2 regions of the Xylanivirga thermophila genome follow, and region 2 is predicted to be linked to the other one. Evidence: a T-box and tRNA genes for the amino acid it is inferred to sense, from the RefSeq annotation. Region 2 holds a T-box; the other holds one or more tRNA genes.
The links. A T-box is a leader RNA that pairs with one kind of tRNA and senses whether it is charged. The one in region 2 lies ahead of tyrS (tyrosine--tRNA ligase), so its partner is inferred to be a tRNA-Tyr.

Region 1 (4,109 bases), on a different contig from region 2:
TTTGCATCCTGCATTATAATCGATAGCATGGATGTGGTGGTGGTTTTGCCGTGGGTACCTGCTACACCTATGGGAAACTTAAAGGACTGCATGATTTGCCCAAGTAGGGTAGCCCTATCCATAAGGGGGATGTTCTGCAATTTTGCCTCTATTATCTCTGGGTTGTCGTCATGGACGGCAGCTGTATATACTACTAAATCGGCTCCTGCTATATGGGATTTATCATGTCCTATATATATGTGTGCTCCATCTTTAGAAAGTTTGTGTAAAATGGGTGAATCCTGCATATCGGAACCTGAAACTGTATATCCTTTTGTTAGCAATATCTCTGCGAGTCCGCTCATGCTTATGCCACCTATTCCTATAAAATGGATATGACCGTTTTCAAAATTATTTATATGTACATTACTCATATTCAAACACTCCTTAAAAAATACCTAAGCTAATTATAACCACGTAGGCAGTAATTTATCAATGCTATTTTTAAAAAAAGGTTTAACTGGGTAATATTAAAGTAGGTTGTCAACATTAAAATATTAGTTTATAATATTATGTGCAAGATAGGAAAAATATGTTCATAATAAGGATATAAGATCGAAATTACAAGAGGAGATTGTATGTTGAAAAAATACAAAAGTTTAATAACAATTGTACTGGCAGCCCTTATATGTTGCGTGATTATATTTAACAGCAACGAAGTAGTAATGGATGATTCATTAAATAATACTAGTGTATATGATAAAGAAAAGACAACAACAGGCAATGCAAACAAAAGTCTAGAAGATGATGAAGATATACATAATCAAAACCATATTACAATGGATATGCCAAAACCTGCATATAGGGTTATTGATAATAGCGAAGGCATATATGGAAAAGAAAATCTAGAGGTATATTATGCTTCGCTAGTTAAGCCCCATATTGTCATGGCAGAAGTACAATCGGATACAAAGCTATATTCACAGCCATCATCTGGTGCAGAGAAATTAGCGGATGTATCTGTAGGGGAAAAGGTAGAGATATTACAGGATAAGACGGCAAAATGGTATCTTGTGAAATTCAAAGATATGGAAGGCTGGCTACCCTATTCAGTTTTGAATATTCCACCTGATAGTCCTGTAAACACCAAACTTTTAAATAGGGAGGACTTAGAGGGCTTTGCAAATTATAATGAATTTGAAAGTGAAACCGAATATTTTATATGGGTGGACATAGACAGGCAACATACATATGTATTTAAAGGTAGTAAAGATAATTGGAAAATAGAGAGGGTAATGCCATGCGCCACAGGTTGTAATAAATCTCCCACTACCAGAGGGTTATTTAGCATAGCTGACAGGGGGGAGTGGTTTTATGCAGACCAATTTCAAAGTGGTGCAAAAAATTGGGTTCGATTTAACGGCACCTATCTATTCCACTCAGTGGCCATGGATAGACACAAAAATGTAAAGGAGCCGGAGCTTGGTGAGAGGATCACATCAGGATGTGTACGCCTCTCTGTTGAGGATAGCCGTTGGATATACGAAAATATGCCTGAGGGTACGGCTGTATGGGTTAATTAATAAAAATAAAAAAAGTGGTTGACATTTTAAAAGTTTTGCTCTATAATTATGAATTGCAGCCGATAAGGCGGTTGCAATGGGGAGGAGTTCCCGAGCGGCCAAAGGGGGCAGACTGTAAATCTGCTGGCTCAGCCTTCGATGGTTCGAATCCATCCTCCTCCACCAGAACATATGGCAGTTGACATATATAGTCAACTGCTTTTTTGCATATACTAAATAATATAGCAGGAGATATTATGGATATATATATATCATCCAGGGATATAATGTCTTTAGATCTGGATTTTCAATTGGATGCTTTGAGGATAAACATATTGTGGTTTCGTGCTCAACCCTTTAATAAAGATAATCCCATAATTGTGAGACATAGACATTCGTCATATGAATTCCACTATATAGTGGAAGGCAGGAACCGTATATTTACAGATGAGAGGGAGTTTTTGGTAAACAAAGGTCAATTCTACCTTACAGGCCCTGGAATTTTTCATGAGCAGCGCCTTGTGGGTGATTCTCCTTCCATGGAGTATGCAATAAACTGTGATATAGAGCTATTGAATAATAAAGAATATGGTAATACAGAAGAGATACAGGCCATATTGGATGCATTAAATAACGATGATCCACGGGCAGTAGATGATACATGTGGCATAGTGAAGCTGATGGATGAGGTATTTAAAGAGGCTAGTAGGCGGGAGATAGGATTTTATTCCCGTATTCAGAGCCTTATTTGTCAAATAATAATCCAGTCGGTGCGTATCCTTACAGATAGTAATTCCAATGCATACAAGATACCACAGCGCAGTACGTCGTATGCCCGCATGGAGCAGATACATCGTTTTATAGAGGATAACTATTCAGAAGGTATAACCCTTAATGACATATCAAAGCATATGTTTTTGAGTAGGAGGCAGATAAACCGTATAGTAAAGCATAATACGGGGAAGACCGCTAAGGAATATATAGATGGTATAAGGCTTGGTCATGTGAAACGGGCACTCTTGCAAGGTGATGAAACGGTGGCATGGATAGCTGACAAATGTGGTTTTTCAAGTGAGTATTATCTAAGCCAATTTTTTAAAAGACATACAGGCATGTCTCCTAGTCAATACAGGAATGCTATGGCAAAGGCCAAAAAATAAATATGGTACTCATCTGAGTACCATATGGTCCTTTATCATTATGTTAAATATTTATCTTACGAAATATGAAAACATTTCCATAAATATTACGGGGAACAATATTGCCAACGTTAAGGCTATCGATATTAATGCTCCTGTAATTCCTCTGCCCACATCCGATCTTAAAAACATTTTCATGGCGTCCCCTCCGTTTATTATGAGTTAATCTTTCTGTAATCTTATTATAACCAAAATATATTTCGAAAGTTTTACAAATATCTTATATATCTTTCAATTAATGATTACAAAATAGTAATAAGTTTAAAAACCCTCTTGTTTACATAATAAACCGTTTAGTCATGATTGAAACATCAAGTTGTCCCTTATCCTATTCACCTCATAATATACCCTATCTAGATCTATGGTCTTCAAGATACCATCTTCCATCAGAATTTTTCCATTTACAATAACCGTATCTATATCACTAGATTGGCTGCTATATACCATATTGGAGGGGATATCATTTATAGGTTGCCAATGTGGAGCTGAGGTATCTACAAGGATTACATCTGCTTTTTTGCCTTTCTCGAGGCTTCCAATCTCATCTTGCCAATTAAGTGCCCTTGCACCATTTATAGTGGCCATTTCAAGGGCATAGGGTGCGGGAATTATGGTAGGATCTCCTGTTATACCTTTGTGTATAATTGATGTTAGGTTCATCTCCTTCATCATACTAAGGTTGTTGTTGCTAGATGCACCGTCGGTGCCTAATGCAACATTAATACCATTTTTCACAAGCTTAGGTATGGGGGCAATGCCACTTGCTAGCTTTAAATTGCTTGCTGGACAATGGGCTATTTGTACGTTCTTCTCCTTTAACAGATCAATATCTTCATCATTTAGGTGTACACAATGGGCTGCAATTGAAGGTAGATCAAAAAAACCTAGATCGTATAGATATTTAACAGGGGTTTTGCCATTTGCCTTTAGACAATCCTCTACTTCTTTGTGGGTTTCAGATACATGGGTATGCATACCTGTATCAAGACTGATTGCAAGTTTTATACACTCTTTGAGGTATTTGGTGGAGCAGGTGTATATGGCATGGGGTGCTACCCTAACCCTTATACGACCATTTGCACCATTATGCCAGTCTTTATATAGTGATTTGGTTTCTTCCATACGAAGATTTGATTTATCATCAGGTCCTTGAAGCCCACGTGCAAGTACCGCCCTCATACCGGAGGATGAGGTGGCTTCCGCTGTCTTATCCATGAACATATACATGTCCGAAAATGTGGTGGTGCCACTTTGTATCATCTCAGCCATAGCAAGGAGTGAGAGCCAATATGCATCTTGGGCGGTTAACTGATCCTCTAGCGGCCACATTTTTTTAGATAGCCAGTCCCATAGTGGAAGGTCATTGCCA
Region 2 (4,109 bases):
CCGCCGCTAGGTTTAAGGTGTTAGCAAGCTAACTCCCTATCCCTCGCTCGACTTGCATGTGTTAGGCACGCCGCCAGCGTTCGTCCTGAGCCAGGATCAAACTCTCAATTTAAAAGTTTATCCTTAACTCATAAGAATCGACTTATGGCTGTTTTTTTCTTTGCACTGTCTAGTTTTCAAGGTCCAATTTCCTGCCGCCATCAAAATGATGACTTTACTATCTTAGCAAACTGTTCGATTTTTGTCAACACCTTTTTTTATTTTGGTATCGGCCGTTCATCAAACAGCTTAATTATAATAGCACGTCTTTTATACTCTGTCAACATTAATCTTAAAAAAAATCTACAATTCGTAATATAAATTATACTTATATAAAACTTACACTACTTAAAGGAGCATAGCGAGCATACTATTAAGCTTGTACTATACCCCTATGTGATCTTCAATCTTATATTGTTTATATTATATCAAATTATAAATTAGAGTTTTTAAAACATTGCTAAAGATTTTATAAATGCTTATTTAAAAAATCTCTTGAACTTTTCTACCTTTAGTATACAAGCTATATCCTCTATAAAATCACAATTTTCTATTGCCTTTAATGCTGCATCAAGATTGGTTCGTTCCACCTTGTGGGTAACAAAAACCAATGGAACCGATTTTTCACCATGTCCCTGTTGTACTACCGATGCAAGGCTTATGCCATATTTACCAAAGGTAGTACTTATCATACCTAAAACGCCCGGTTCATCGGCTACCTGAAAACGAATATAGTACTCACCTTTTCCTTCTCCAACCGCTTCAAGATCTCCATTATATTTTCGTCTTTTAATCACCCTATCATTATTTTCATCCATATCATCTATAATATACATTATATCGGAAAGTACTGCACTGCCTGTAGGAAGAGAACCTGCCCCCTTCCCATACAGCATTAAATCTCCTACTGCATCTCCCCTTATAAATAGGGCATTAAATTCATCGCTTACTGCTGCTAAAGGATGATTAGAAGGTACCAGTGCTGGATGTACATATAGCTCAAGCTTTTTATCAACCTTTTTTACCTTGGATAGAAGCTTTACAGTATAACCCAATTGCCTCGCATATTCTATTTCCATTTCAGTAACATTGGTAATACCATGGGTCGGAATTTTCTCTGGGGATACCTGTACTCCAAACGCAATAGATGTAAGTATGGAAAGTTTAAATGCCGCATCCTCTCCTTCAATATCCGATGATGGATCCGCTTCAGCATATCCCATATCTTGGGCTTGTTTTAGAGCCTCATCAAAGCTCATACCACGAGTGGTCATCTGGGTTAGTATATAATTTGTAGTACCATTTATGATTCCAGTTATTTCTTCTATATTATTCGCCGCTAAATCCTTATTAAGGGTGTTTATTATAGGTATACCACCTGCTACGCTGGCTTCGTATCTAAGCTCCCGCCCAGCCTCATTGGCAAGATGCAAAAGTTCTCTTCCCCTAGTAGCCATAACAGCCTTGTTTGCAGTGACTACATGCTTACCATTTTTAAGGCTTTCTTTGATATATTGAAATGCCGGCTGTATACCACCCATTAGCTCCACCACAATATCTATATCATCATCTGAAATTATCTCATCAATATTGTCTGTAAAAATACCATCCGGTACATCTATACTACGTTTTTTGTTTATATCTCTAACTAAAATCTTTTTTATTTCAACTTTGCGCCCAAGTATGCAATCCACCTTTGAGCCATTGTTCATTAGTATCTCCCATACTCCCATGCCTACATTGCCAAATCCCAAAATAGCTATATGTACATCTTTCATTTTAACCACCTAACCATCCTTTGTATATTTATACATCATTAATATATAGCAATATTATAATAGAAGAAAAGTTTTTAGGCAATAACCAATCTCATAAATCTCCTCTTCCCCACCTTAAGCACATCATTGTGCCTTATGAATACATCTTTGTGTCCTCTCACGGTTATGCCATTTATTTTGACACCACCTTGGGATATAATACGCCTGCCTTCGCTGGTACTGGAAACCAAACCTGCCATAACCATAAGCTTTGACATATCTACACTCCCATTTGTCATAATCTCCTTTGGCACTTCAAATACGGGCATATTAGCAGGAAGCTCTTTCCTTTGAACTACCATCTTAAAATATTCCTCCGCCTTCAATGCCTTATCCATATCATGATATAAGGATACTATCTCCCTCGCCAACTGCATCTTAACATCCATGGGATTTATGTTATGCCTACTCAATAACATTTTTTTATATACCAATTCATCCGGATGGATGTCCGTAGCCAATTCAAAATATTTGATAATAAGCTCATCTGGTATTGACATAACCTTGCCATACATATCTTCTGGCAATTCATCAATACCTATATAGTTGCCAAAGCTTTTACTCATTTTTTTCTCACCATCTATACCTTCCAATATGGGCATAAATATGGCTACCTGACTATCCTGTCCCAAATCCCTTTGTAGGCTTCTGCCCATAAGTATATTAAATTTCTGCTCTGTACCACCTAGTTCAATATCTGCATTTAATACCACCGAATCATATCCCTGTATAATCGGATAGAAAAATTCATGCATGGATATAGGCTCATGGGCTTCAAAGCGTCCCTTAAAATCCTCCCTCTCCATTATCTTAGCTACTGTACATTTAGATGATAATTCTATTACATCATGAAAACTCAACTTATCAAGCCACTCGCTGTTAAACCTTATTTCTGTCTTTTCCCTATCCAATATCTTAAACATCTGTTCCTTGTATGTTTTTGCATTTTTCATAACCTCTGCTCTAGATAATTGTTTTCTAGCCGTTGATCTACCGGTGGGATCCCCTATCATGCCGGTAAAATCACCTATGACTATAACCGCCCTATGCCCTAGATCCTGCATTTGTCTTATCTTCCTTAGCACCACGCTATGCCCTAAATGTATATCCGGCGCCGTAGGATCCAGACCAAGCTTTATAGTAAGGGGGCGCTCCTCTTTTTTAGCCTTATACAGCTTATTTTCAAGCTCTTCCAAAGATATTATCTCTTCTACACCTTTTAATATTATACTTAATTGCTCATCTACAGCTAACATGATGATCCTCCTTTTTATAAAATCAAAAAAGCCCCCATCCTCCATTTAAGAGGACGAGAGCTTATATCCCGTGTTACCACCCCAGATTTATCGACACCTCACGATGCCAACCTTATCAAGTACGACGCAAAAGCGTTTATACTTTAGCACTATAACGGGTGCAGGTTTCCGGCAACAGCCTACTTGGCATAAGGCCTTTTGGTGTGCAACTCAGAGATGTATTCAGAATACCATTCCTTGCCCCTCTCACCTACCGGGAACTCTCTGTAAGGACCATTGGCCTTCCTACTCTTTCTCATCACAGTCTTTATACGTTTTTTATATTATACATTGCATATATGAATAATGTCAATGTACAAAAAAATAATAGCTGTTCATTAAATATTCCTCGTTATATTTTTTAGCTAATCTGTATAAATACCTCTTTAGGCTATCAACACCCCCGCCTTCCATATATTTTTCAAGTCTCTTAAAAAATTCTCTTTTTTCAGTATCCGTTGCAATATCCTTAAAATATCCCCATATATGAAGAGCTGCATTCTTTTGTGCACCCATATCCTCCGGCATTTTTATAGCTTCGTCTATTTCTGCATAAAACCTCATAGGAGAGATGCTATCCTGCTTTAATATTTCCCGTATATTGTTATATTTTCTATGACTGAAGCTGAGAACTAGATACTTATATCTAGCCCACTCCTCCTCCAATACTTTTTTAGGTATGGAAGGGGATGTAAGATTTATGCATTTTAATGCCGACAGATTTTTATCCTTTACCTCGAGCATTATATCCACATCATCCAACCCATTATCCACAAGTCCATTATAAAACTTGATAAACTCAGCAGTATCTATGGTCTTAGAATGATATCCACTTCTACCGTCCCTATCCTGTTGGGAATAGTGTATCTTCTGCCTGCCATCTTCATTATGCCATGTACTTGAGCATATCCTTATCCAATCATATAATCCCCTATTATCATCTGCATTTATACTATGA

Region 1: it encodes a tRNA-Tyr, which carries the amino acid that the T-box ahead of tyrS (tyrosine--tRNA ligase) is inferred to sense. The anticodon was not compared.

The regions. Positions count from the first base shown of each region.
Region 1 is NZ_RXHQ01000007.1:91,527-95,635, reverse strand. It holds gene murC (UDP-N-acetylmuramate--L-alanine ligase) at 1-413, opposite strand, end outside; gene EJN67_RS05715 (L,D-transpeptidase family protein) at 618-1,562, shown strand; tRNA gene EJN67_RS05710 (tRNA-Tyr) at 1,643-1,727, shown strand; gene EJN67_RS05705 (AraC family transcriptional regulator) at 1,799-2,701, shown strand; gene EJN67_RS14375 (hypothetical protein) at 2,753-2,878, opposite strand; gene EJN67_RS05700 (amidohydrolase family protein) at 3,038-4,109, opposite strand, start outside.
Region 2 is NZ_RXHQ01000035.1:84-4,192, forward strand. It holds partial or broken rRNA gene EJN67_RS12070 (16S ribosomal RNA) at 1-112, opposite strand, end outside; gene EJN67_RS12075 (homoserine dehydrogenase) at 519-1,817, opposite strand; gene tyrS (tyrosine--tRNA ligase) at 1,892-3,112, opposite strand; T-box leader at 3,159-3,423, opposite strand; gene uvsE (UV DNA damage repair endonuclease UvsE) at 3,461-4,109, opposite strand, start outside.